4 regions of the Pseudomonas sp. S2_B10 genome follow, and region 1 is predicted to be linked to each of the others. Evidence: predicted binding sites of a transcription regulator. Region 1 holds the regulator's gene; each other region holds the start of a gene.
What was found. The regulator FliA, encoded in region 1, starts transcription of late flagellar genes. The targets are predictions, from matches to a motif close to CTAAAGTTTNNNNNNNNNNNGCCGNTAA.

Region 1 (7,165 bases):
CTTCGCGAGCAGGCTCGCTCCCACAGGGGCCGTATTCCAAATGTCCGATTGGGAATGCATGTCAAACTGTGGGAGCGAGCCTGCTCGCGAAGGGGCCAGCCCAATCAGCCGATAAATCCCAAGTAAAACCGCTCTATTTCATTCCCCGGCAAAAGTTGGAAAGCTTCTTGCAGTAGCCGCCCTGCGCCCGTTCGGGGCGTCAAAAGTTTGCTTTAAAGGAACGGGGAAAACCGGTGGATCGCACTCAGTTATTCAATACAGCACGCACCAACGTTGCCGACCTCAGTCGAGGCAATCTGGGCGTGCCGTTGTTGCTGCTGGTCATGCTGGCGATGATGATGTTGCCGGTACCGCCGTTCCTGCTCGACGTCTTCTTTACCTTCAACATTGCCCTGTCCATCGTCGTCCTGCTGGTCTGCGTGTATGCGCTGCGGCCGCTGGACTTCGCCGTGTTCCCGACCATCCTGCTGGTGGCGACGTTGCTGCGACTGGCGCTGAACGTAGCCTCGACGCGGGTGGTAATGCTCCACGGTCAGGACGGCCACGCCGCTGCTGGTAAGGTGATTCAGGCCTTCGGTGAGGTGGTGATCGGCGGTAACTACGTGGTCGGTATCGTGGTCTTCGCGATTCTGATGATCATCAACTTCGTCGTGGTGACCAAGGGTGCCGGGCGGATTTCCGAGGTGAGCGCGCGTTTCACCCTCGATGCGATGCCCGGCAAACAAATGGCGATTGACGCCGACCTCAACGCCGGCCTGATCGACCAGAATCAAGCCAAGTCGCGCCGTCAGGAAGTCGCCCAGGAGGCTGAGTTCTACGGTTCGATGGACGGTGCCAGCAAGTTTGTCCGTGGTGACGCCATCGCCGGCCTGCTGATTCTGTTCATCAACCTCATTGGCGGCATGGCGGTTGGTATCTTCCAGCACGGCATGAGCTTCGGCGATGCGGGCAAGGTTTACGCCTTGCTGACCATCGGTGACGGTTTAGTGGCGCAATTGCCATCACTGTTGTTATCTACAGCAGCGGCGATCATGGTGACCCGTGCGTCCGGCTCGGAAGACATGGGCAAGCAGATCAACCGCCAGATGTTCGCCTCGCCGAAAGCGCTGGCCGTGGCCGCAGGTTTGATGGCGGTGATGGGCCTGGTGCCGGGCATGCCGCACTTCTCCTTCCTGAGCATGGCGGCGCTGGCTGCGGGCGGCGCGTACCTGTTCTGGAAGAAGCAGAACGTCGCCAAGGTCGTGGCGCTGGAAGAGGTCAAGCGTCAGCAGGAACTGCTGCCGTCGCCGGCCCGCGCCATGGAAACCAAGGAGCTGGGCTGGGACGACGTGACGCCGATTGACATGATTGGCCTGGAAGTCGGCTATCGCCTGATTCCGCTGGTGGACCGCAATCAGGGTGGGCAATTGCTCGCGCGGATCAAGGGCGTGCGCAAGAAGCTCTCGCAGGATCTGGGCTTCCTCATGCCGACCGTGCACATCCGCGACAACCTCGATCTGGCGCCAAGCGCCTATCGCCTGACCCTGATGGGTGTGATCCTCGCCGAAGCCGAGATCTATCCGGATCGCGAACTGGCGATCAACCCGGGCCAGGTGTACGGCTCGCTCAACGGGATCAACGCCAAAGATCCGGCTTTTGGCCTGGAGGCGGTGTGGATCGAAATCAGCCAGCGCGCCCAGGCGCAATCGCTCGGCTACACCGTGGTCGACGCCAGCACCGTGGTTGCCACCCACTTGAACCAGATTCTGTACAAGCACTCCAGTGAGCTGATCGGCCACGAGGAAGTGCAGCAACTCATGCAATTGCTGGCCAAGAGCTCGCCGAAACTGGCGGAAGAGCTGGTGCCGGGCGTGGTTTCGCTGTCGCAGTTGCTCAAGGTTCTGCAAGCGCTGCTCGCCGAGCACGTGCCGGTGCGCGACATTCGCAGCATTGCCGAGGCGATCGCGAACAACGCTGCCAAGAGTCAAGATACCGCCGCGCTGGTCGCCGCTGTGCGGGTCGGCGTATCCCGTGCAATCGTCCAAAGCATTGTAGGCACTGAGTCCGAGCTGCCTGTAATCACATTGGAACCAAGGTTGGAACAGATATTGCTCAATAGTCTGCAGAAGGCAGGACAAGGCTCGGAAGAGGGCGTTCTGCTGGAGCCGAGCATGGCCGAGAAGCTGCAGCGTTCGTTGATCGAAGCGGCCCAGCGTCAGGAAATGCAAGGCCAACCGGTGATCCTGCTGGTAGCAGGCCCGATTCGCGCGATGCTCTCGCGCTTCGGCCGCCTCGCAGTGCCAGGCCTGCATGTGCTGGCCTACCAGGAAGTACCGGACAACAAGCAAGTGACCATCGTTGCGACAGTAGGGCCCAACGGCTGAGGTAGTGGTTTATGCAAGTTAAGCGTTTTTTCGCCGCCGATATGCGTCAGGCCATGAAGCTGGTTCGCGATGAGCTGGGCGCTGATGCCGCCATCATCGGCAACCGCCGCATTGCCGGCGGCGTCGAGTTGACGGCGGCTCTGGATTACAAACTGTCGGCGCTGGCGCCACGGGTTCCGAACATGGAACTCGAAGACGAGCTGCGCAAGACCCAGTCGCGTATCGTCACCGCCCAGGCCGAGCTGAGCCTGCGTGGCGAAGCCGACGGCAACACCAATCAGCAGTTGTTTGCCGGGCTGCCATTGACCGCAGGCCTGCCGCTGACTGCTGCCGAACCGCTGAGCGAGCCGACCTACGCCGCACCGACGCGCCCGGCCGCAGCGCCTGCGCAGGCCTCGGCGGGTGTCGATCCGCGTGCGCTGGATTCGATGCGTTTTGAATTGAACAGCCTGCGCGAGCTGATGGAAGTTCAGCTCGGCACCCTGGCCTGGAATCAGCTGCAAGGCAGCCGTCCGGCCCAGGCCAATCTGTATCGCCGTCTGCAGCGCATCGGCCTGTCCGGCCCGCTGTCGCGCGATCTGCTGGCGATGATCACCGATATCGAAGAACCCCGTCAGGCCTGGCGCATGCTGCTGGCGCACCTGGCGCGGATGATTGCCGTACCGGAAGTCGAGCCGCTGGAAGAGGGCGGTGTGATTGCCATGGTCGGCCCCGCCGGCATGGGCAAGACCACCACGCTGGCCAAGCTCGCCGCGCGTTACGTGCTCAAGTACGGCGCGCAGAACGTCGCACTGGTGAGCATGGACAGCTTCCGCATCGGCGCGCAGGAACAACTGAAAACCCTCGGACGCATCCTCAACGTGCCGGTAACGCACGTCGATCCAGGTCAGTCGCTGGTGCAGGCATTGGATCCACTGCTACGCAAACGCGTGGTTTTGATCGATACTGCCGGCCTGCAAGCCAGTGATCCGGCGTTGCGCATGCAGCTTGAGAGCCTGGCCGGGCGTGGCATTCGCTCAAAAAATTATCTGGTCCTGGCAACCACCAGCCAGAAACAGGTTCTAACCGCCGCTTACCACAGTTACAAGCGTTGCGGGCTGGCCGGCTGCATCCTGACTAAACTGGATGAAACGGCCAGTCTCGGCGAAGTGTTGAGCCTGGCGATCAGTCATGAATTGCCGGTCGCGTATCTGACCGATGGCCCACGGATTCCGGATGATTTGCATCTGCCGCGCCGTCATCAACTGGTCACCCGCTCCGTCAGCGTGCAAATGCAGGAAGAACCCAGCGAAGAAGCCATGGCTGACATGTTCGCTGATATCTATCACAGCCCGACCAAGCAGGTTGGCTGAGGTAATCATGAACAGTTTTTGTACCTACATCGATGGTCTGCCACGCATTGTTCCGATCAGGAACGCGCAGCCAGTAATGTGGCCTCCGTCTATGCAAGACAAGGTAAAGAAATAACATGGGCAGCATGCATCCCGTACAGGTGATCGCGGTGACCGGCGGCAAAGGTGGCGTCGGCAAGACTAACGTGTCAGTGAACTTGTCGCTGGCGCTGGCAGAGCTTGGCCGTCGGGTCATGCTGCTGGACGCCGACCTGGGCCTGGCGAACGTCGACGTTCTGCTGGGGCTGACACCCAAGCGCACACTGGCCGACGTCATCGAAGGCCGTTGCGAACTGCGCGACGTGCTGTTGCAAGGCCCGGGCGGGATTCGCATCGTGCCGGCGGCCTCCGGCACGCAGAGCATGGTGCACCTGAGCCCGGCGCAGCACGCCGGCCTGATCCAGGCGTTCAGCGACATCGGCGACAATCTCGACGTGCTGGTGATCGACACCGCTGCGGGTATTGGTGACTCGGTAGTCAGTTTCGTTCGTGCCGCCCAGGAAGTGTTGCTGGTGGTCTGCGACGAGCCGACTTCGATCACCGATGCTTACGCGCTGATCAAGTTGCTCAACCGCGATTACGGCATGAACCGCTTCCGCGTGCTGGCCAACATGGCGCAGAGCCCGCAGGAAGGGCGCAACCTGTTCGCCAAGTTGACCAAGGTCACGGATCGCTTCCTCGACGTCGCCCTACAATACGTCGGCGCCGTGCCGTACGACGAAAGCGTGCGCAAGGCAGTGCAGAAGCAGCGCGCCGTCTACGAAGCCTTTCCCCGTTCCAAGTGCGCGCTGGCCTTCAAGGCCATCGCCCAGAAGGTCGACACCTGGCCGCTGCCGGCCAACCCGCGCGGGCATCTGGAATTTTTCGTCGAGCGTCTCGTGCAGCAAACCGCAGGGCCTGTGATATGACCGCCAGTGGCATGAATCTTTACAAAAAGTCGGCGCGTGACGCGCAATACGAATTGATCGAGCGTTACGCGCCACTGGTCAAGCGCATTGCCTATCACTTGCTGGCGCGCCTGCCGGCCAGCGTGCAGGTCGAAGACCTGATCCAGGCCGGGATGATCGGTTTGCTGGAAGTCTCGACTAAATACGACGCCAGCAAAGGCGCCAGTTTCGAAACGTACGCGGGCATTCGAATCCGCGGCGCGATGCTCGATGAAGTGCGCAAAGGGGATTGGGCACCACGCTCGGTTCACCGTAATACCAGGATGGTCAGCGACGCGATTCGCTCGATTGAAGCTAAAACCGGCCGTGACGCTAAAGATCACGAGGTTGCGGCCGAACTCCAATTGAGTCTCGACGATTACTACGGGATTCTGAATGACACCTTGGGCAGTCGCCTGTTCAGTTTCGACGACCTGTTGCAGGACGGCGAACACGAAGGGCTGCACGAGGATGGCGCCAGTGCTCATATGGAGCCGTCACGCGATCTGGAAGATGAACGCTTCCAGGCGGCGCTGGCGGACGCGATTGCCAATTTGCCGGAGCGTGAGCGACTGGTGTTGGCGCTGTACTACGACGAAGAGCTGAACCTCAAGGAGATCGGTGAAGTCCTTGGCGTCAGTGAATCGCGGGTCAGCCAGTTACACAGCCAGTGCGCGGCCCGTCTGCGGGGGCGTTTGGGGGAGTGGCGAGCGCGCTGAAGGCAGTGTGGGGACACTGCGAAACGAGGCTGGTGCGGTGATGAACGGCGCCGGTCTCGATCCGTTGTGCTCCAGACAAACTTTAAGTGCTGCGCCGATTGATTGAAGTGGCGCGTCCAGGTGCTGGGCGCGTTTAAGACTGCTTGGAGGTCGAATTGAACAAAGACATGAAAATCCTCATCGTTGATGACTTCTCAACGATGCGGCGGATCATCAAGAACCTGCTGCGCGATCTTGGGTTCACCAACACCGTCGAGGCCGACGATGGCACCACTGCCATTCCGGTGCTCAACAGCGGCAGCATCGACTTTCTGGTAACGGACTGGAACATGCCGGGCATGACCGGTATCGACCTGCTGCGTCACGTGCGCGCCGATGAAAAACTCAAGCACCTCCCGGTGTTGATGGTGACTGCTGAAGCCAAGCGCGAGCAGATCATCGAGGCCGCTCAGGCCGGTGTGAACGGTTACGTAGTCAAACCTTTCACGGCTCAAGCGTTGAAAGACAAAATCGAGAAGATTTTCGAACGCATCGGCTGATGAATGCGCGGGGGAGCTATGGAGCATAACGAATCATCACAGGGCGATTTCGAATCGACCTTGAAAAAACACGCGGTCGAACTGGTCGAGAGCCTTGAAAAAGGCAAGTTCGGCGACGCGGTGCAACTGATCCATGAGCTCAATCAGACCCGTGACCGCGGCCTGTATCAGGAAGTGGGCAAGCTCACACGTGAACTGCACAGTGCGATCGTCAATTTCCAGATCGATCCGCACATGCCGCAGGCCGAGGAAGTGTCGCAAATCACCGACGCCACCGAACGCCTGGGCTATGTGGTCAAGCTGACGGAAGCCGCGGCCAACCGCACCATGGATCTGGTGGAAAGCGCCACGCCGGTGGTCAACAGTCTCGCTGATGAAGCGCAGACGTTGAGCGCCGATTGGGGCCGCTTCATGCGTCGCGAGGTCGGGGCTGAAGAGTTCCGCGAACTGGCGCGCCGGGTCGACGGTTTTCTGTCACGCAGCAGCACGGACAACCGTGCGGTGTCGAGCAACCTCAACGACATCCTGCTGGCTCAGGATTACCAGGACCTCACAGGTCAAGTGATCAAGCGTGTGACCCAACTGGTCACCGAAGTCGAAAGCAATCTGCTCAAACTCGTGCTCATGGCCAGTCAGGTCGACCGCTTTGCGGGCATCGAACATGACCGCGCCGCAATGCTTGCTGAAAAAGATCCACAAAAACATCTCTCGCAGGGTGAAGGTCCGCAGATTCATGCCGATAAACGAGAAGACGTTGTGTCCGGTCAGGACGATGTGGACGATTTGTTATCCAGCCTTGGATTCTAGAGTTTCGGAATTCGGGTTTTTTGGGTTTTTAGACCTGTAGGAGCACCCCATTAATGAGCTTCGGCGCCGATGAAGAGATCCTTCAGGATTTCCTGGTTGAGGCCGGCGAGATTCTTGAGCAACTGTCCGAACAACTGGTCGAGCTGGAAAGCCGTCCGGATGATGCAGATCTGCTCAATGCAATTTTTCGCGGTTTCCACACTGTAAAAGGGGGCGCCGGCTTCCTTCAGCTCAATGAGCTGGTGGAGTGCTGTCACATCGCCGAAAACGTCTTCGACATCCTGCGCAAGGGTGAGCGTCGCGTTGATGCAGAACTGATGGACGTGGTGCTCGAAGCACTGGACGCGGTGAACAGCATGTTCAGCGAAGTCCGTGAGCGTGCACCGATCACCGCTGCCACGCCGGAACTGCTGGCCGCGC
Region 2 (7,165 bases), 2.7 Mb from region 1:
GTCGGTGTTGGTGATGTAACCGGCGTTGTCGACCTTGAACGTACCGGCACGGGTGTAAGAGATCGAGCCGTTGTTGCTCATGGTGAAGAAGCCGGAACCGTTGATGCCCATGTCCAGCACGTTGCCAGTGTTGTTGATGTCACCCTGGGTGAACTGCTGGGAAACGTTGGCCAGGCGCACGCCGTTGCCGATCACTTTGCTGCCGCTGCCCAGACGAGTCGACGAATAGACGTCTTCGAATTCTGCGCGCGAGGATTTGAAACCGGCGGTGGCGACGTTGGCGATGTTGTTGCCGGTGACGTCGAGTTGTTTGTTGGCGGCATAGAGACCGCTAAGGCCGATGTTAAAAGACATGTTCCACTCCTTCGTGCCGGGTTAGTCGGCTCTATATACCAATGGTTTGTACTTTGGACAGGGCAACGGTGCCCTTGCCGGCCAGGTTGAGCATCAGCTCGCCACCGGTCTGGCTGATCGTCACGCTGTTGACGGTCGCCGGCAGGTAGGTCGCCAGGTCGGTCGCGGTGCCGTTGATCGGTGCGTTGGCCTTGAACGTGTAAGTGCCGACCGGAACCACGGTGCCGGCGGTGTCCTTGCCGTCCCAAGTGAAACTGGCATCGCCGGCAGCGCGGCTGCCCAGGTCGATGGTGCGCACGGTCTTGCCGTCCTTGTCGGTGATGGTCACGGTGCCGCCGGCAATCGACGACGGCACGGTGACCGAACCGGTCAGGCCTTTGCTCGGGTCATCGAGCTGGGCGGTGTTGGTCTGCACGATCACGTTGCGACCGACCAGCGACGACGCTTGCAACGCCTGCGACGAGTTGTAGTTGCCGGCAAGGCCACTGACAGTGGAGTTCAGCGTGGTGATGCCTTCAAGGCTGCTGAACTGCGCCAACTGCGCGACGAAGGCACTGTTGTCCTGCGGGTCGAGCGGGTTCTGGTTTTTCAGCTGGGTGACCAGCAATTGCAGGAAAGCATCCTTGCCCAGCGCCTGGCCGCCTGTGGCACTGTTGGTCGCCGAAGCGATGCCGCCCGACGTCGTGCTGCTGGCCTTCTTCGACGAGTTGGCCAGGATGTCGTTCATGCTCAGGCTGCTGGTGGTATCCGTAACGCTCATTGCAGTCGCCCCTTATTACTGACCGAGGGTCAGTACCTTCTGCATCATGGTTTTGGCGGTGTTCATCATTTCCGCGTTGGTCTGGAACGAGCGGCTCGCGGAAATCATGTCAGCCATTTCTTCCACCACGTTGACGTTCGGGTAGTAGACGTAGCCCTTGGCGTCGGCAGCCGGATGGTTCGGCTCGTAGCGCGCTTCGAGGTTGCTCTGGTCTTCGACAACGCCAAGCACCTGCACGCCCTGCCCGGCCGCGTCCTGGTTCTGGAAGAGCGAATTGCTGCCGCCGGCCTGGCCGCCCTGGAACATGGTGGCGAACACCGGATGACGGGCGCGGTAGGTCTGGTCGATGCTCGACGAAACGGTTTCGGCGTTGGCGATGTTCGAGGCCACGGTGTTCAGACGCGTGGTCTGCGCGCTCATGCCGCTGCCGGCAATGTTGAAAACGCTGGACAGGGACATGGATTATTCTCCGCGCAGGGCTGACACCAGCCCTTTGAATTTGCTGTTGAGCAAGGTGAAGCTGGCCTGGAAGCCGACGGCGTTTTCCGCGTAGTTCGACTGCTCCAGTTGAGCGTCAACGGTGTTCTGGTCGATCGAAGGCTGCATCGGCGTGCGATACATCAGCGACTCGTCGCCGTTGCCCAGCCCTTCAGCCTCGATGTGCCGGCTGTTGGTCATGTTCAGGGCAAAGTGGCCGCCGGTCTTGGTCTTCTCGGTCTGTGCTTCGAGCACTTTGGAGAAATCCAGATCCCGCGCTTTGTAGTTCGGGGTGTCGGCGTTGGCGATGTTGTTGGCCAGCACTTCGGCACGCTGGGCGCGGAAGCCCAATGCCTTTTCGTGAATGCCCAGCGCTTTGTCGAAGCTGATGCTCATGTCGGGAACCTTCAGGTGACCGGTTTTTCGTATCTGAGCTTTAGCAAGCGCCGTGCCAAATGATCAAAGCCCCGTATTCCGGGGCTTTGCGCCTGACAGGCAAAGCGGCAATGCCAGAAAAGCGGCAACCGGTTACCGCCGGATGCCGCTTTTCTGCCGCTTGCCGTCGTTGCCAGGTCAGCGCAGATCCCTGTGGGAGCGAGCCTGCTCGCGAAGGCGGCGTGTCAGGCGCCAACTGTCTTATGGACAGACCGCTTTCGCGAGCAGGCTCGCTCCCACAGGGGATTCGTGGAAAATAATTCGGGCATAAAAAAAGGAGGCCTTTGCGGGCCTCCCGTTTTTGTATCAGCGCAAACCGCTTATTTCGCCTTGTAGATAATCCCCGGGCTGCACTGAACCATCTGGTAATGATCCGGCAATCCGTTCAGCGCTTCCGAAGCGCCAAGGAACAGATACCCGCCCGGCTTCAACGTGCTGTGAATGCGCAACAGGATGTCCTTCTTCACTTCGGCAGAGAAGTAGATCAGTACGTTGCGGCAGAACACGATGTCGAACTTGCCCAGCGCCGCGTAGCTGTCGAGCAGGTTGAACGAGCGGAATTCCACCCGGCTCTTGATCGGCGCCTTGACCACCCAGCGCCCCGGCCCTTTCGGGTCGAAGTAGCGTTGCAGGCGTTCCGGCGACAGACCGCGACCGATCGCCAGGCTGTCGTACTCGCCGGTCTTGCAGTTGTTGAGCATCAGGCCCGACAGATCAGTGGCAACGATCTGCACGCCCATCTTCAACTGACCCAGGTTGCTACGCTCGAACTCGTCGATCGACATCGACAGCGAGTACGGTTCCTGTCCCGACGAGCAGGCCGCCGACCAGATCCGCAGACGCTGGTTGGGGCTGGCCTTGATCGCTTCCGGCAGTACCTTGTTCTTCAAGACTTCAAACGGATAGGTGTCGCGAAACCACAGAGTTTCGTTGGTCGTCATGGCATCGACCACCTGCTCGCGCAAACCGCTGCGCGGCTGGGTCTGGATGCGCTGTACCAGCTCACCCAGGGACTTGATGCCTTGCTGCTCCATCAGTTTGTTGAGACGGCTCGAGACCAGATACTGCTTGTTTTCACCGAGCAGAATGCCACAGGCTTTTTCCAGGAAGACCCGGAACTGTTCGAAATCCAAATTACCCGTAGACAATGATGCCGCCTCTTAAATCGTGTTGACCGCCAGGGGCAGAAGGCCCCTAGCTGATATCTGCTGCTTTGATCCGGTCGACTACCCGGGATGCGAGGTCATCAGGACGGAATTTGGCCAGGAAGTCATCAGCACCGACTTTCTTCACCATCGCCTGATTGAATACCCCCGACAACGAAGTATGCAGGATGATATGGAGCTTTTGCATGCGTGCGTCGCCGCGGATTTCCGCCGTCAGGGTGTACCCGTCCATCTCCGGCATCTCGATGTCGGAAATCATCATCAGGAACTCTTCTTCCGGCTTCTTGCCCTCGTCGACCAGCTTGCGCAGGTAATCCAGCGCCTGCTTGCCGTCGTTCAGCGCCACCACTTCGACACCGATGGTCTGCAGACAACGCGTGACCTGCTTGCGCGCCACCGACGAGTCATCGACCGTCAGCACCCGCAGCGACAATGCCTTGGTCTGCGTCTCGACATCGACCACGCCCACCGAAATCGCTTCCGGCGTCGGCGCCACTTCGGCCAGCACCTTCTCGACGTCGATGATTTCGACCAACTGGTTGTCGACCCGGGTCACAGCGGTCAGGTAGTGATCGCGACCGGTGCCCTTGGGTGGCGGATGGATCTCTTCCCAGTTCATGTTGACGATGCGCTCCACCGAGCGGACCAGGAAACCCTGGGTCTTGGTGTTGTACTCCGTGATGATCACGAACGGACTGTTCTTGTCTTTCAACGCACCGGAGCCCGTTGCCATTGCCAGATCCAGGATCGGAATGGTCGCTCCCCGTATATTCGCTACCCCGCACACGACAGGACTGGATTTGGGCATCAACGTCAGGGACGGGCATTGCAACACTTCCCGTACCTTGAACACGTTGATCCCATAGAGCTGCGGCCCGTCGAGACGGAACAACAGCAGCTCGAGGCGATTCTGCCCTACCAGTTGCGTGCGCTGGTTCACCGAATCCATTACACCAGCCATGCCCAGACTCCTACACCAACGCCAAGTGTTGTTGCGACGCACATTCATTGCTAAACGGCACGGCGCTTGCTTTTTAACTCGTATGAACGCTCAAACGACATTTTCCCGACGCCTGACATCTTCCCTTCGCAAAGGGCTTTGCGCGGTGTCCGCCGTTTGCTGCTTGCTTGCTGGCAGTCCTGCCCATGCAGATGCGGTTACCTTGCCTGATATGCTTATCGGCGTGACTCAGGGCTTTCTTGAATTCACCGTAGAAGACTATTTGGCTTCCAGTCAAACCGAAGGCCGCTACGAAATCGAAGTCAACCAGCTCGACCCGCGCATGCGCATGCCCATGTGCGACAAGGAATTGACAGCCACGCTGGAGAGCCCGGCACGCCCGCTGGGCCGCGTCACGGTGAAGGTTCGCTGCGAAGGCAGTTCGCCCTGGACGGTGTTCGTACCCGCTCAAGTCCGCCTGTTTCGCGAGATCGTGACGACCACTCGTCCGCTGAAACGCGCCGGCATTATCGAGCCGCAGGATGTGACCTTGCGCGAGCGCGACGTCAGCACGATCAACCAGGGTTTCCTGACCTCCGTCGACGAAGCGATCGGGCAGAAACTTACCCGACCAACGGTCGCCGATCAGGTCATAACTCTGGTGCATCTGGAACAGGCCGAAGTGGTCCGCAAGGGTGACCAGGTGGTGATCACTGCGCGCAGCGGCACCCTTGCCGTACGCATGCCGGGGGAAGCGCTCTCCAATGGCGGAATGAAAGAACAGATTCGAGTAAAAAACCTTAATTCTCAAAGAGTTATCAAGGCGCAGGTGATTGCGCCGGGACAGGTCGAAGTGGCCATGTAAAAGCCTCGTGGAGAAAACTGGCGCCGATCCCGTCGCTTCCCTAAACTGTGCCGCAGCAGGTCTCGCAACGGCGCATGCAAGCTTATGGTTGATTGGGCCTAAAGTTTTTCAGGGGATAGCCGAAAACATGGCAAGCGTCCAAATTCCCAGAGGTTTTTTATCATGGTTATCGATTTCAACCGATTGAACAGTTCCTCGTCACTAACCGGCAGCACACGTACCAGCAACGCCAAGGAAAGCGCTGAAAACAGCCCCTCCGCGCCGCTGAATACCCAGGCCGAACAGGCCAATGTCGCCAAAAGCGGGGAGTCGGTACACCTCAGCAATGAGGCTCAACAGTTGCAGAAGGTCACTGACAAGCTGCGCGATCAGCCTGCTGTCGACAAAGCCCGTGTGGCCGAGTTGAAAGCCGCGATTGCCGATGGCAGCTATAAAGTCGACAGCAACCGTGTAGCCAGCAAACTGCTCAACTTCGAAGCCCAGCGCTAGGCTTTTGCCGGCGCCAGGCTTTTGGACGCTTAAACCCCAAGGCCAGCCATGCACGACACTAACTTATTGCAACTGATCAACGACGACTTTGCTCCAGCGCAACAATTGCTGGAGTTATTGCAAACCGAATCCCTCGCTTTGCATGGTCGTGACATGCCGTTGCTGGAAGAAATTCTGGCGACCAAGCAAGCGTTGATCATTCTGCTCGAGCAGCATGGCCGCAAGCGCAGCGAAATCCTCGCCAGCCTCAACCTGCCGACCGATCGCACAGGTCTTGAGCAACTGGCCAGCCAGTCGAGCATTGGCGACCAGTTGCTGACCCAGGGCGATGCCCTGACCGCGCTGATCGCCCAATGCCAGGCGGCCAACATCAAGAACGGCCAGTCGATCCAGATCCAGCAGGCAACCACGGCCAATCAGCTGAAGATCCTCACCGGCGGTGAGCCGCCAGCGCTTTACGACGCCAGCGGGACCTTTGCCAAACCGGTCAAGCCGCGAACGCTCAGCCAGGCATGAGCCATTCGGTGACCCTGTACTATCCACCTGCGCAACATGCTGGCAAAATACTGGCCAGTCGTCTTATTTTGTCTGGAGATTGAAGAACCGTGTCCAACACCCTAAGCGCGGATGATGCTCCGCAGCCTCCGAAGGTGCTCACCACGCCACTGGAAATCTCCAGCAACCTGCGCCAGCTGCAAGACAGCCACGATCCACTGATCATCACCTTCCATGAACGCAGCCAGCGTTTTCAGAGTTACCTGATCAAGGTCGACCGCGAAACCGCGACGATCGCCCTGGACGAAATGATCCCGCGCGATGGCGAGCGCTTCCTGCAAGCGGGCGAACCGTTCAAGGTCGAAGGCTTTCATGACGGCGTGCGCATCGCTTGGGAATGCAACGGCACGCTGAACATCGAAGAATCCGACGGCGACCGTTTCTACACCGGCGACCTGCCGAGCGAAGTGGTCTACCACCAGCGCCGCAACGCCTTCCGCGCTGCGTTGAAACTCACCGACCTGGTCAGCGTTGAACTGGGCGGCGAAAAGCTCAAGGTTCCTCTGCACGGCAAGCTGCTGGACATCTCCGCCACCGGCTGCAAATTCCGTTTCGAAGGCGACATCACTGATCGCCTGCAACTGGGCCAGGTCTACGACCGCCTGATCGCCCCGCCGCTGTTCGGCAATCAGCCAACATCGGTCGAGCTGCGCTACCTGCACTTCGAAGAAAAACTCAACATCACCTTCGCCGGTCTGCGCTTCCACAACATCAGTGGCCAGGCTGCGCGCAACGTCGAGCGTTTCGTTTACCAGTTGCAGCGTGAAGCACGGCGTTTCGACAAAGACGATCTCTGAGTCGCAGCGACCAATAAAAAGGGCAGTCCTGTGCGGGACTGCCCTTTTTTATGCGCCGATGTTTATGTGCGACTCAAGGCCTGCCACCACTGATATCCGGCGCAGGCTTATCGTCATTGCCGCTGTCCAGTTCGGTTTCAACGACTGCTTCCGGCTGCACTTCGGGCTCTGGCTCAGGAGTGACCGGCGCCGGATCCTGCACCATCTGCTCCTGCACCACCTGCTCATCAACACGCGGGTCAAGCGCCGCCACCAGCGGCGAACTCGACATGCTGTCCGGCATTGCCACGTGATGCAGCGGTGCGTCGTCGACCTGATGCAGGTTGG
Region 3 (7,165 bases), 2.8 Mb from region 1:
ACCTGGGGAAAGGTGCGAGCCGCCGCCTGCGTCGTCTCGCAGCTCTGGTTCCAGCTGTTGTTTACGGTGGCGACAAAGCCCCTGAATCCATCAGCATGCTGGCCAAAGAAGTTGCCAAACTGCTCGAAAACGAAGCGGCTTACAGCCACATCATCGAGCTGAACGTTGGTGGCACCAAGCAGAACGTCATCATCAAGGCGCTGCAGCGTCACCCGGCCAAAGGCCACGTGATGCACGCTGACTTCGTACGCGTTGTTGCCGGCCAGAAACTGACCGCCATCGTGCCTGTACACTTTGTTGGCGAAGAAGCTCCAGTGAAGAAAGGCGGCGAAGTTTCGCACGTTGTTGCTGAAATCGAAGTGACCTGCCTGCCAAAAGATCTGCCTGAGTTCATCGAAGTCGATCTGTCGAAAGCAGAAATCGGCACCATCATTCACCTGTCGGACCTCAAAGCTCCTAAAGGTGTTGAGTTCGTTGCTCTGGCACACGGCGATGACAAGGCTGTTGCCAACGTCCACGCTCCACGTGTTGCTGCAGAACCTGCCGAAGAAGGCGAAGCAGAGTAATTCACTCTGTCATGCCGGGGAGTGAGCAAGTAACATCGCGGACTGGAACGTAGCGAGAAAGCGGGCGAGAACGCGGAGTTTACATCCATGGTAAATGAGCATTTTTCGTCCACTTTCGCCGCTTTCCCCGATCGCGGCGATGTTATCCACCACTCCAAGGAAGGGCCCCTATCGTGACTGCCATCAAACTGATCGTTGGCCTGGGAAATCCAGGCGCTGAATACGAACAGACCCGGCATAACGCAGGGGCCCTTTTTGTTGAGCGCATCGCCCACGCACAGAATGTGAATCTTGTGGCCGATCGCAAATATTTCGGCCTGACCGGGCGCTACTCGCATCAGGGTCAGGATGTTCGTCTGCTGATTCCCACCACCTACATGAACCGCAGCGGCCAGGCCGTGGCGGCACTCGCCGGTTTCTTCCGCATCAAGCCTGAAGAAATCCTCGTGGCGCATGACGAACTCGACTTGCCTCCGGGCGTTGCCAAGCTCAAGCAGGGCGGCGGCCATGGCGGTCACAACGGGTTGCGCGACATCATTGCGCAACTGGGCAATCAGAATACGTTCTACCGCCTGCGGCTTGGCATCGGCCACCCGGGCGTTGCCAGTATGGTTTCAAATTTCGTCCTGGGTCGTGCGCCACGCGCCGAACAGGAAAAACTCGATGCCAGCATCGACTTTGCCCTCGGCGTGCTGCCGGATATCCTCGCCGGGGAATGGAACCGCGCGATGAAAAACCTGCACAGCCAGAAGGCCTGACTTTTACCCGAGGGGAAACACCATGGGATTCAATTGCGGCATCGTCGGCCTGCCTAACGTCGGCAAGTCCACCCTGTTCAACGCCCTGACCAAATCCGGTATCGCGGCGGAGAACTTCCCCTTCTGCACCATCGAGCCGAACAGCGGCATCGTGCCGATGCCGGATCCGCGCCTGGAAGCGCTGGCGGCCATCGTCAATCCCAAGCGCATCCTGCCGACCACCATGGAATTCGTCGACATCGCCGGCCTCGTCGCCGGCGCCTCGAAAGGTGAAGGCCTGGGCAACAAGTTCCTGGCCAACATCCGCGAAACCGACGCTATCGCTCACGTGGTGCGCTGCTTCGAAGACGACAACGTGATTCACGTTTCCAACAGTGTCGACCCGAAACGCGACATCGAAATCATCGACCTGGAACTGATCTTCGCCGACCTCGACAGCTGCGAGAAACAACTGCAGAAAGTCGCGCGCAACGCCAAGGGCGGTGACAAGGACGCCGTGGTTCAGAAGGCTCTGCTCGAGCAACTGATCGCGCACTTCACCGAAGCCAAACCGGCACGCAGCCTGATGAAGAACATGAGCGCGGACGAGAAAGCCGTGATCAAGGGCTTCCACCTGCTGACCACCAAGCCGGTCATGTACATCGCCAACGTTGCCGAAGACGGTTTCGAGAACAACCCGCACCTGGACGTGGTCAAGGCCATTGCCGAAGAAGAAGGCGCCATGGTCGTTCCGGTGTGCAACAAGATCGAAGCGGAAATCGCCGAGCTCGACGACGGCGAAGAGAAGGACATGTTCCTCGAAGCGCTGGGCCTGGAAGAGCCTGGCCTGAACCGCGTGATCCGCGCCGGTTACGAAATGCTGCACCTGCAGACCTACTTCACCGCCGGTGTCGAAGAAGTCCGCGCCTGGACCGTCAAGGTCGGTGCTACCGCACCACAGGCCGCTGGCGTGATCCACACCGACTTCGAAAAAGGCTTCATCCGTGCCGAAGTCATCGCCTACAACGACTTCATCCAGTACAAGGGCGAAGCCGGCGCCAAAGAAGCCGGCAAATGGCGTCTGGAAGGCAAGGATTACATCGTCAAGGACGGCGACGTGATGCACTTCCGTTTCAACGTCTAAGCAACAGCCGCACAAGAAAAAGCCGCGTTTGATACGCGGCTTTTTTGTGCCCGAAAGATTGTTAAAAGATCGCAGCCTTCGGCAGCTCCTACAGATGTACATCTATCCCCTGTAGGAGCTGCCGAAGGCTGCGATCTTTTGATCTCAAGCTTTTTTAGTACGCGGGAGAAAGATCGCCAACACACCAAACAACGGCAGGAATGAGCAAAGGAAATACACGTACTCAATCCCGTGCACATCCGCCAGATGCCCGAGCAGCGCCGCGCCAATCCCGCCGAAACCGAACATCAGGCCGAAGAAAATCCCGGCAATCATCCCGACATTACCCGGCACCAGTTCCTGCGCGTACACCACGATCGCCGAGAATGCCGACGCCAGAATGAAGCCGATCACCACGCTGAGAATGCTGGTCCAGAACAGATCGACATGCGGCAGGATCAGGGTGAATGGCGCCACCCCCAGGATGGAAAACCAGATCACTGCCTTGCGCCCGATCTTGTCGCCGATAGGCCCGCCGAAGAACGTCCCAGCCGCCACTGCGCCCAAAAACAGGAACAAGTGCAATTGCGAACTCGCCACTGACAGGTCGAACTTCTCGATCAGGTAGAAGGTGAAGTAGCTGGTGAAACTGGCCATGTAGAAATATTTGGAGAACACCAGCAGCCCCAGGACCACCAAGGCACTGGTCACCCTGCCCTTCGATAAGCCGTGCGTCGCGGCTTGGCCGGCCTTGAGCTTGAACAGGTTCAGGTGGTTGGCGTACCAGCGGCTGATGCGGTACAGCACGAACAGCGCAAACACCGCGAACAGACCGAACCACGCCACATTGCCCTGGCCGAAGGGAATGATGATCGCCGCCGCCAGCAATGGGCCGAACGCGGAGCCGGCATTGCCGCCGACCTGAAAGGTCGATTGCGCCAGACCAAACCGGCCGCCCGAGGCCAGCCGCGCAACACGCGAGGCTTCCGGGTGAAAGGTCGACGAGCCGATACCAATCAGCGCCGCCGCCAGCAGAATCAATGGGAAGCTGCCGACCACCGACATCATCAGAATGCCGATCAAGGTACACACCGTGCCCGCCGGTAACAGCCACGGTTTAGGGTGCCGGTCAGTGTGATATCCGACCCACGGCTGCAACAGCGATGCGGTCAACTGGAAGGTCAAGGTGATCAGGCCGACCTGGGTGAAGGTCAGGCCATAGTTGGCCTTGAGCATCGGGTAGATCGACGGCAGCACCGACTGGATCAGGTCATTGATCAGATGCGCCAGCGCCACCGCGCCGATGATGCGCATCACCAAGGGGCTGCTTTGCGGAGCAGCGGTCGCCGAGGCAGCGGCGGTCTGGACGTTGCTGATAGCCATGGAAAATTCCGGACAGCAGATGGGTGCCCGCAGGCAGGTGCGTCAATGTGCCATTTTTCGGTGCGCTCGCGCTATCCCCTTAGCCAGCTAACTAACCAACATTCCTATCTCGCGTAGGAGCTGCCGAAGGCTGCGATCTTTTGATCTTGCTTTTAAGCATCAAAGTCAAAAGATCGCAGCCTTCGGCAGCTCCTACAGGGGATCGCTGGTGGCGAAGGTGATAGCTCAACGCCATGGTCTGAATCTTGCCTTGCTTCTGCCCTTGAACACGATCGCCTTACAAAGGCGCTCGACAATGGGAAGTTTCGCTACAGAGCCGGCCTACAGAGCGGGCGAGGGTGAACTTTCGAGGCCTTTTAGAGGGCACGGGTCGTGAGCCAACAGCTCGCGATGCACGCCAATGGTGCGTGGTGTCCAGAGGAGTCATGAGGCATGCAGGCTTTCCTTTCACCGGGGATCAAATTGCTGGGGCGGTTTGGCTTCGCAGGTAAATTCCAATTGTTGTTTCTGCTGTTCATTCTGCCGCTGGCCGGCAGCCTGTTGATGATCGGCCATGACTATCGCGAGAAGCTCAATCTGATCTCGGGCGAACGTGCCGGCGTGCGTCAGCTGCTCGCGCTGGATGCGCTGGACAACCTGCTCGCCGCTCAACGCGACCGCGCCGCCCGCTGGCGCGCCACCGAGACCAATCGTCAGCCTACACCGGCCACCCTCGCCGCAATGGCCGCCTTCGACGGCGTGCAACCGGCAGTGCTGCAAGCCACCACAGAGCTGGGCAATGCCCTGAACCAGCAAGGCGCCGACGGCGCAATCCTCGAACGCTTTCAGGCGCTGCAAACCGCACTCAATGGCCTTGATTCGAAAAGCCTCAGCAGTGTCGGCTGGTGGCCGGACGGTTATGACCGCTTCACCAATGCCCTGGGCGCGCTGCAAGCCTTGCGCGAGCAGATCGTCATGGACAATCGCCTGACCCTCGCGCCGTGGCTGGAAACCTACCTGCTGACGCAGATTTCCACGCAGCACGCGCCGGACCTGATCGAGCGTGTCGGCCGTCTCGCCGCAGTCGGCCAGGCTTCGGTCGTCTCCGGTCAGTTCACCCTGCAGAGCCGCCTGCAGTTGCGCGACCTGCGCAGCCGCATTGGTGACGCCCGCGAGCAACTGGTGAAAACCGCCGGCCTGCTGGAGGCGCGTCTGCCAGCCGAGCTGCAAGCTTGGGCCGGCCAGTATCACGACAGCCTGAAACACCTCGACAGCGGCCTGAAAGTCCTCGACGACGGTGTGTTTGGCGGCAGCATCAACCTCAAGCCAGAGGACTTCGAACGCAGCCTCGACGCGCTGCTCACCGACCTCGCTTCCCTGCGCCAGCAATCCCTGGTCGCGCTGGATCAGCGGCTCGATGCGTATTACAGCTCGGCGATCCGCCAGTTCATTGTTGTCGCCGCAATCTTCGGTTGCCTGCTGTTGGCCGCGTTATACCTGTTCGTTTGCCTGCAAGCCTCGATCCGCCGTAGCGCCAGCGGCATCACCTTGCTCGCCGAAGCCTTGCGCGACGGTAACCTGAGCCTGCAAGTGCCGGTGGTGGGGCGCGATGAGCTGGCAGCGATCAGCACCGCGCTCAACGTCGCTGTGGTGCAATTGCGCAGCAGCATGCTCGGCGTCGACCACGAGACCTCGCAGTTGAGCAACGCGGTGCGCAGCCTCAACCAACACTCCAGCGGCGCCCTGAGCGAAGTCGAAGCGCAGCAATTGCAGATCAGCCAGATCGCCGCTGCCGCCACGCAATTGGCCGCCACCTCGCAAGGCGTCGCGCAGAGTTGCGAACAGGCCTCCGGCAGCGCCCAGCAAACCCGGCGCATCGCCGCCGACAGCAGCCGCGACAGCCAACGCACCACGGCGAGCATTCAGCAGCTCAATCAGCGCCTTAACGATACCGCCGCCGCGCTTGGCCGGGTCAGCGAGCAAGGCCAGCAGATTCAACTGGTCGTGGATACCATTCGCGGCGTCGCCGAGCAGACCAACCTGCTCGCGCTCAACGCCGCCATCGAGGCCGCCCGCGCCGGCGAACAGGGTCGCGGCTTTGCCGTGGTCGCCGACGAGGTGCGCAGCCTCTCGCAGCGCACGCAATCGTCCACCGCGCAGATCGCCGGCACCGTCGACAGCCTGCGCGCCACGGTCAACGAAGCGGTAAGCCTGATGGAAGCCGCCTGTGGTCAGGCGCAATCGGATGCCGAAGCAGTCACCGGACTCGGCGAACGCCTGGGAGAAATCGCCAGCGCCGTACAGAGTGTCACCGACACCCTGGCGCAAATCGCCACAGCGGTTGAAGAACAGGCCAGCACTGCCGACGAAGTCAGCGGCAATATCCAGCAGGTCGATCAAGCGGCGGTGCGTTTGCTCGAAGGCGCACGCGCCGTAAACCTAGCGGCGGACACCTTGAGCCAGGGTAGCGAGGCCCTGAGCGCCAATACCGCCAGATTCCAACTGCGCTGACGCCCTCCCCGGCCCCGATTTTCGGGGCTGGAGGATAAGCAGTTGAAAACAGGAAGAAATATTTTCGATTTACGCTTGACGCTTTGCCATTTCAGGGGAATAATGCGCGCCACTTGGCTACATAGCTCAGTTGGTTAGAGCATAGCATTCATAATGCTGGGGTCCGGGGTTCAAGTCCCTGTGTAGCCACCAAGTACTAAAAACGGCTTACCGAAAGGTAGGCCGTTTTTTTATGCCTCGAGAAAAGTCCTTTTCCTCCCGCTCCCTGCATGCAATTCAGATGCCTCCGTAAGAAAAAAGTAGATCTCTGGTACGAAACGGATCTTTCGTAGCATCAGCCACCTGTCGCTCTCTCCCCGAATCGCTCCTATACCGACAAGCTCCCCTGGCTCGACTCAGCGCCATACAGGGAGTTGGCATGCCTCAATACAAATACCTTCTCGACGATGACTGGTTATTAAATCCGTATAGCGGTGGCAGGGCCTGGTTTACTTTGCTTCCACCGAAAGCACCGGAGCCGGTGTACATCGAGAAGGATGAGTGGCCTGCGCCCAAGCCACGCGAAGACAGGGTCTTTGCCAAGTCCTGCACGCCGGACAACTGGTGTCGCACGGACGCTGGCACTGCCGAGGAGCCAGCCAGCAACTTCGGCAAGATCATGGTCGCCGGCGCCATGCTCATGCCCTCCGCCAGTACCGCTGTAGCGACGGCGATAGGTGCCGACCTGGCTTTGGGGCGTCTGGCCGGCGGCGGGATTTTGCAACAGCGCCTGAACTGGGCCATCCGTGGCGCCGGCGGGCCGGCCAGCGTGTTCGTGCTGGGAATGCTGCCGAGCAAAATGGCCGACGGCACGCTTCACACCGACG
Region 4 (7,165 bases), 1.6 Mb from region 1:
GGGGTGGTCTGGCCACGTTGACCGGCGTGGTGTCCAACGCCTATTGGCTGATCGTCATTCGCTTCATGCTCGGCGTGGTCGAAGCGGCGGTGATGCCGGCGATGCTGGTGTATCTGTGCCATTGGTTCACCCGTGCCGAACGTTCGCGGGCCAACACCTTTTTGATCCTCGGTAACCCGGTGACGATGCTGTGGATGTCGGTGGTGTCGGGCTATCTGGTGCAGCATTTCAGCTGGCGCTGGATGTTCATCATTGAAGGTCTGCCGGCGGTGCTGTGGGCGTTTATCTGGTGGCGTCTGGCCGACGACCGCCCGGCCCAGGCCAAGTGGCTCAATGAGCAGGAAAAACACGATCTGGAAAGCGCGCTGGCCGCTGAGCAGGTCGGGATCAAAGCGGTGAAGAACTACGCCGAGGCGTTCCGCTCGCCGAAGGTGATAATCCTGGCGCTGCAGTTTTTCTGCTGGAGCATCGGCGTCTACGGTTTCGTTTTGTGGCTGCCATCGATCCTCAAGGCCGGCGCGCAAATGGACATGATCGAGGCTGGCTGGCTCTCGGCGCTGCCGTATCTGGCGGCCGTGCTGGGCATGCTCGCGGTGTCGTGGGGTTCGGACAAATTGCAGAAGCGCAAACGCTTCGTCTGGCCGCCGCTGCTGATCGCTTCGATTGCGTTTTATGGCTCGTATGCCTTGGGCGCCGAACATTTCTGGTGGTCGTACACGCTGCTGGTGATTGCCGGCGCCTGCATGTACGCGCCGTACGGGCCATTCTTCGCCATCGTTCCCGAGATCCTGCCGGCCAACGTCGCTGGCGGCGCCATGGCGCTGATCAACAGCATGGGCGCGCTCGGTTCTTTTGGCGGCTCGTATCTGGTCGGCTATCTGAACAGCTCGACCGGCTCGCCCGGCGCTTCCTATCTGCTGATGAGCGGCGCGCTGTTGCTGTCGGTGGTGTTGACCATTTTCCTCAAGCCCGGCGCCAGTGATCGCGTCGTCGCCAAAGCCGTCGCCACGCCGCGTGTGCCGGCGCATTCCTGAAAGGACTTTTGCCATGAAAAAACAGGTCGTGCTGTATAAAAAACTTTCGCCCGCGCTGATGGCGCGCCTGCAAGAGCAATTTGACGTAACGCTGATCGAAAGCCTCGACGCCGATGGCCTAATGCAGCTGCGCGATGCCCTGCCCCGCGCCCACGGTTTGCTCGGGGCCAGCCTGAAACTAGATGCCGCGCTGCTGGATCTGGCGCCGCAGCTGGAGGCGATTGCCAGCGTCTCGGTGGGTGTTGACAACTACGACATCGAGTATCTGAATCGGCGCAAGGTTCTGCTGACCAACACCCCCGACGTGCTCACCGAAACCACCGCCGACACCGGTTTCGCCCTGATCCTCGCTGCCGCGCGGCGGGTGGTCGAACTGGCGGACATGGTCCGTGGTGGGCAATGGAGCCGCAACATCGGCCCGGCGCATTTCGGCACCGATGTGCACGGCAAGACGCTGGGCATCATCGGCATGGGCCGCATCGGCGAGGCCCTGGCCCAGCGCGGGCATTTCGGTTTCGGCATGCCGGTGATCTACCACAGTCAGTCGCGCAAACCGGCGGTCGAGGAGCGTTTCGACGCACAATATCGCAGCCTCGAAGAGTTGCTCCAGCAGGCCGATTTCATTTGCCTGACCTTGCCGCTGACGGCGCAGACCGAACGCTTGATCGGCGCCGAGCAATTTGCGCTCATGCGGCCGGAAAGCATTTTCATCAATATCTCGCGGGGCAAGGTGGTTGATGAGGCGGCGATGATCGAGGCGTTGCGCAGCAAGCGGATTCGCGCGGCGGGGCTGGATGTGTTCGAGCGCGAACCGTTGAATCATGACTCGCCGTTGTTGCAGTTGAGCAACGTGGTGGCGACGCCGCACATGGGCTCGGCGACCCATGAAACGCGTGAGGCAATGGCGCGGTGTGCGGTGGAGAATCTGTTGGCGGCGTTGAATGGACAGCCGCCGGCGAATCTGGTGAATCCTTGATGCTGATCGTTCCCACGCTCAGCGTGGGAATGCAGCCCGGGACGCTCCGCGTCCCTTCCGAAAGTTGGAACGCGGAGCGTCCCTAGAGGCATTCCCACGCGGAGCGTGGGAACGATCAGCAAGGCGCCGGTTCAGGCAATGCAAGACCCTCAGGCACTGCGCGCCTGCAACAGCTGCACCGCACACAACGCAATCCGCGCGCAGGCATCCGCCAGTTTGACCCGATCCACCACCAGCCCGATGCGAATATGCCCCGCCGCGCTCGGCCCGAACGCTTCACCGGCCAACACTGACACCCCGTAACCTTCCAGCAAGCGCTCGGCAAATGCCTGGGCGCCGAGGCCAGTCTGGCGCACATCGACCATCACGAACATGCCGCCATCCGGGCGAATCGGCTGCAACCCAGGGCAACCGTGCAAACGCTCGCACACCAGATCGCGCCGCAAGCGGTATTCCTCGCGCATCTGAGAGACTTCCGGCAGATCACTTTGCAGCGCTACTTGCGCGGCCTTCTGTACAAAATCCGGCAGACCGAAGAGCATGCTCAGCGACAGATTCACCAGATGCTCGGCCAAGGGTTTCGGGCCGATCATCCAGCCGATACGCCAACCGGTCATCGCATGGGATTTCGACAGACTGTTGATCGTTGCGGTGCGCTCGGCCATGCCCGGCAGGCTCGCCGGACTGATGTGTTCGCCTTCATATAAAAGCTCGCTGTACACCTCATCGCTGATCAGCCACAGATCATGACGAATGCACAGCGCTGCCAGCTCCTGCCAGATCAGCAAGGGCAAACTCGCGCCGCTGGGATTGTTCGGACTGTTGAGCAGCATGGCGCGCGTTCGCGGGGTAATGCGCTCGGCAACATCGGCCGGGTCGACACGGAAACCGTTGTCGGGGCGTACCGGCACCGCAATCACCCTGGCACCGCAGGCGCCAAACACACCTTCGTAAGTGACGTACATCGGCTCAGCGACGATCACTTCATCGCCCGGATCGAGCAGACACTGCGCCACCGAGTACACCGCGCATTGTGCGCCGGGCAGGACAATCACCTGATCAGGATCAACCCGTTGACCACTGCGCTGGCGATGACGCTCGGCAATCAGCCTGCGCAGCTCGAATCGACCACGCACGTCGGCGTAATGGGTATCGCCGGCCAACAGGCTATCGATCGCGCCATGGACGATCGGCAACGGCGTATCGAAATCCGGATCGCCGACGCTCAACAACAAAACATCAACGCCCTCGGCGCGCAGTTCCAGCGCTCGGTCGTGAATCTGCCAGGCAGCGGCACCCTCCCCGGCGATTCGTTGGGTCAAGGCTGAATAGCGCATGTACGTCTCCTGTTAGCGCGGTTTCCAGCCTTCACCGTATCTCAAATCACGAAACGCGCCACCATGGCGTTCAAATCCACTGCCAGTCGCGACAGTTCATGGGTCGCGGCACTGGTCTGATTGGCGCCGGCGGCCGATTGCGTGGCGAGGTCGCGGATGTTGACCAGGTTGCGATCGACTTCGCGGGAGACTTGCGCCTGCTCTTCCGAAGCGCTGGCGATAACCAGGTTGCGTTCGTTGATCTGGTGAATCGATTGCGTGATCTGCTCCAGCGCCACACCGGCAGCGCGGGCCATTTCCAGCGTGGACTGAGTGCGCTGATTGCTTTGCTGCATCGACGAAACCGCTTCACCGGTGCCGTTTTGAATGCCGGCGACCATTTTTTCGATTTCGTGAGTCGACTGCGCGGTGCGATGCGCCAAGGCGCGCACTTCGTCCGCCACCACGGCGAAACCACGGCCAGCCTCGCCGGCACGCGCCGCTTCAATCGCAGCGTTGAGCGCCAGCAAGTTGGTCTGCTCGGCGATGGCGCGAATCACGTCCAGCACCTTGCCAATGTCACGACCTTGCGCGGCGAGGCCTTCGATCATCTGCGCGGTGTTCTGCACGTCGTGGGTCATGGTCTGGATCGCGTCGACGGTTTTCACCACTTGATCGCGACCTTCGCGGGCGGCGTGGGTCGACTGATTGGAAGCTTCGGAAGTCGAAACGGCATTGCGCGCCACTTCTTCCACCGCAGCGGTCATCTCGTTGACGGCCGTGGCGGCCTGTTCGATTTCGTTGTTCTGCTGCTGCAACCCGCGCGACGCTTCTTCGGTGACCGCGCTGAGTTCTTCGGCAGCGGCGCCCAGTTGCGTGGCGGAACCGGCGATCTGCTCGATGGTTTTGCGCAGGTTGGTCTGCATCGCGGCCAAGGCTTCGAGCAGGCGCGCCGGTTCGTCCTTGCCGTCGACTTCGATGGCTTTACTGAGGTCACCGCCAGCAATGGTTTGCGCAGCGAGCACGGCGCGGTTGAGCGGCGTGACGATGCTGCGGGTCAGCAACCAGGCGAGCAACACGGTGGCCAGCGCCGCAATCACGGCGACGATGATGATCCCGGTGATGGCGCTGTCATAGTTTTCACCGGCCTTAATGGCCGCCGCTCTGGCCCCGGCGGTATTCATGCCGATCAGCTTGTTGAGCTGCTCGCCCATCTGATCGGTGCCTTCCTTGATGCGCGTGTTGATCAACGCGCGCATCGCTTCCAGATCGCCCTTGCGCGACAGCTCAATCATCTGATTCTGCGCTTGCAGGTAATTATCGAGCGTCGTCGAAAACGTCTGGAAGACCGCGCGCTCTTCAGGGCCTGCCGGCAACGCAGCGTAGCTGGCCTGAGCTTTGCGCACCTTGTCGACCAGCACCGCGATGCGGGTTTCTGCCTCTTGCAGGCTGGCCGGTTCGCGATTGACCAGCACACGGAACGAGAGAATGCGCATGCGCAGGACGTTTTCCGTGACCACGCTGAGGTGGGTCACGCTTGGCAATTGGTTGGTGTCCATGTCGACCGACGCCTGACGAATGACCGTCATGCGGCTGACCGCGAACACGCCGAGGACAATCACCAACAAGGCGATAAAGGCAAAACCGAGGAAAGCACGTGGCGCGATATTCAGGTTACGCAGGGACATGGTCGGACTCTCGAAAGAAAGAAACTACGAGCGTCCATGCCGTGAGCACTGGCCCATAGCGGGCGACAGTCCGGCTGCACTGAATTGTGGTTTTGTGTGCGCCTGACCGTTGTATCGGCCAGGCTTGAGGAAGGTTTCGGGTCTGCGGTAAATATTTTTCAGGACGTGGCAACAATCAAAAACTGCTCCGCTGCCCTTGGTAGGAGCTGTCGAGTGCAACGAGGCTGCGATCTTTTGATCCTGCTTTTAAAAGTCAAAAGATCGCAGCCTCGTTGCACTCGACAGCTCCTACATAGGCAAGCCGATCAGCGTTGGGCGGCGAGTTGCCAGACCCGAGCAATATCGGTGGCGCGTTCACGCAGCAGGCGCGGTGCTTCGGCGCAGGCTTGTTCGAGTGTCATCGGTCCGCTGGTCACGGCGAAAGCGGCGTCGATGCCGTGTTGATAGAGTTCCTGGTAGCCCTCGCCCAAGGTCCCGGCGATCACAATCACCGGCACAGCGTGTTGTTTGGCAACTCGCGCAACACCGAACGGCGTTTTGCCGCGAAGGGTTTGCGCATCGAAGCGGCCTTCTCCGGTAATCACCAGATCCGCACCCTTGACCGCGTCAGCGAGCCCGACCAGTTCCGCTACCACCTCGACGCCCGCCTGAAACTGCGCACCGAGAAAAGCCTTGGCCGCAAACCCCAGACCACCCGCCGCGCCGCTGCCCGGTTCATCGCGCACGTCCCTGCCCAATGCTTGCGCGCAAAGCTCGGCGAAGTGCCCCAGCGCCTGATCGAGCTGCTCAACCTGCGCAGGCGATGCGCCCTTCTGCGGGCCGAAAATGGCCGAGGCGCCGTGGGGGCCGCAGAGCGGATTGTTGACATCAGCGGCGATGTCGAAACGCACATCGGCCAGACGTCGATCAAGCCCACTCAGGTCCAATCGCGCCAGTTGCGCCAAGGCCAGGCCGCCGGGCACCAGCGACTGATTCTGCGCATCCAGCAACTTCACCCCCAGCGCCTGCATCGCCCCGGCGCCGGCGTCATTGGTCGCGCTGCCGCCAATCGCCAGAATCACCCGTTGCGCGCCGGCATCCAGCGCTGCACGAATCAATTCACCTGTGCCAAAGGTGCTGCTGATGCAGGCATCGCGCTGTCCCGGCGGGACCAGTTGCAGACCGCTGGCCTCGGCCATTTCGATGATCGCGGTGTGGTTGTGCGGCAGCCAGCCCCATGCGGCTTCGACCGGCGCGCCCAGTGGACCGCGCACGCGGGTGCGGCGTAACTCACCTTCGCAGGCTGCGAGAATCGACTCGACCGTACCTTCGCCGCCATCGGCCATCGGGCATTTGATCAGCGTCGCCTGCGGCCAGACCTGGGCCAGTCCGAGGGCAATGGCTTCGGCAACGCCTTGGGCACTCAGGCTGTCCTTGAACGAGTCGGGGGCGATGACGATTTTCATGGGAATTCTCCGGTTGCAGTGGCATTCATGCTGCCAGTCGGCCTGCGCCTTGACGCCGGTCGAGTGCACAAGTGGCGTCGGCGTTTATTGTTCATTTCCACAAAAGATATGTGTTGGTCGTACCGGCCTCATCGCTGGCAAGCCAGCTCCCACAGGGTTCTGCGGTGACTATGGAAGTTATGAACGCCTTCTGACCTGTGGGAGCTGGCTTGCCAGCGATGGCGGCCTCAAGGACAACTCATGGCAATGGATCAGTCTGCGGCAGCAGCTGCACCCCAAGATACAACGCCAGCATCCCGTCCAGCTTCAACGGATCAACCCCGCTCAACTCGGCAATCCGTTCCATGCGATAGCGCAGGCTGTTGCGATGGATGCCCAGCGCTTCGGCACAGGCCTGGCTCTGCCCGTCGTGCTCGCACCAACTGCGCAGGGTCGCCAGCAACTGGCCGTTGCTGTCCTTGGCGATGACCTGGCGCAGCGGCTTGAGCAGTTCGTCCAGCGCATCATCGTTGCGATGACGCCACAGCATGACCGGCAAGCGATAACGATTGAGCGTCAGCAGTCTCGAATTCGGCAGCACGTCACGACCATAAGCAAGCAAATCGCCGACTCGTCGGTAACAGCGACGCAACCCTGCCAGACCATCCGCCTGCCCGCCGACGGCGATGCGCAAAATCTTCCAGCCGAGGCCATCGAGTTTTTCCAG

Region 2: the regulator FliA is predicted to act here: its motif matches at 5,096-5,123, upstream of flgM (flagellar biosynthesis anti-sigma factor FlgM).
Region 3: the regulator FliA is predicted to act here: its motif matches at 4,048-4,075, upstream of AB4O45_RS08560 (methyl-accepting chemotaxis protein).
Region 4: the regulator FliA is predicted to act here: its motif matches at 5,126-5,153, upstream of AB4O45_RS01110 (methyl-accepting chemotaxis protein).

What each region holds. Positions count from the first base shown of each region.
Region 1 is NZ_CP162768.1:4,687,879-4,695,043, forward strand. Features, by position in the region: gene flhA (flagellar biosynthesis protein FlhA) at 234-2,363, shown strand; gene flhF (flagellar biosynthesis protein FlhF) at 2,375-3,715, shown strand; gene fleN (flagellar synthesis regulator FleN) at 3,832-4,662, shown strand; gene fliA (RNA polymerase sigma factor FliA) at 4,659-5,399, shown strand; gene AB4O45_RS20970 (chemotaxis response regulator CheY) at 5,567-5,938, shown strand; gene AB4O45_RS20975 (protein phosphatase CheZ) at 5,957-6,745, shown strand; gene AB4O45_RS20980 (chemotaxis protein CheA) at 6,799-7,165, shown strand, end outside.
Region 2 is NZ_CP162768.1:1,390,256-1,397,420, forward strand. Features, by position in the region: gene flgE (flagellar hook protein FlgE) at 1-354, opposite strand, end outside; gene flgD (flagellar hook assembly protein FlgD) at 386-1,114, opposite strand; gene flgC (flagellar basal body rod protein FlgC) at 1,130-1,573, opposite strand; gene flgB (flagellar basal body rod protein FlgB) at 1,577-1,987, opposite strand; gene cheR (protein-glutamate O-methyltransferase CheR) at 2,347-3,174, opposite strand; gene AB4O45_RS06140 (chemotaxis protein CheV) at 3,221-4,153, opposite strand; gene flgA (flagellar basal body P-ring formation chaperone FlgA) at 4,236-4,997, shown strand; gene flgM (flagellar biosynthesis anti-sigma factor FlgM) at 5,160-5,486, shown strand; gene AB4O45_RS06155 (flagella synthesis protein FlgN) at 5,535-6,002, shown strand; gene AB4O45_RS06160 (flagellar brake protein) at 6,092-6,838, shown strand; gene AB4O45_RS06165 (MFS transporter) at 6,912-7,165, opposite strand, start outside.
Region 3 is NZ_CP162768.1:1,928,500-1,935,664, forward strand. Features, by position in the region: gene AB4O45_RS08540 (50S ribosomal protein L25/general stress protein Ctc) at 1-566, shown strand, start outside; gene pth (aminoacyl-tRNA hydrolase) at 740-1,324, shown strand; gene ychF (redox-regulated ATPase YchF) at 1,347-2,447, shown strand; gene AB4O45_RS08555 (MFS transporter) at 2,592-3,809, opposite strand; gene AB4O45_RS08560 (methyl-accepting chemotaxis protein) at 4,242-6,299, shown strand; tRNA gene AB4O45_RS08565 (tRNA-Met) at 6,415-6,491, shown strand; gene AB4O45_RS08570 (S-type pyocin domain-containing protein) at 6,718-7,165, shown strand, end outside.
Region 4 is NZ_CP162768.1:267,533-274,697, forward strand. Features, by position in the region: gene AB4O45_RS01095 (MFS transporter) at 1-1,034, shown strand, start outside; gene AB4O45_RS01100 (2-hydroxyacid dehydrogenase) at 1,048-2,010, shown strand; gene AB4O45_RS01105 (pyridoxal phosphate-dependent aminotransferase) at 2,160-3,347, opposite strand; gene AB4O45_RS01110 (methyl-accepting chemotaxis protein) at 3,389-5,014, opposite strand; gene AB4O45_RS01115 (glycerate kinase) at 5,320-6,459, opposite strand; gene AB4O45_RS01120 (sugar diacid recognition domain-containing protein) at 6,698-7,165, opposite strand, start outside.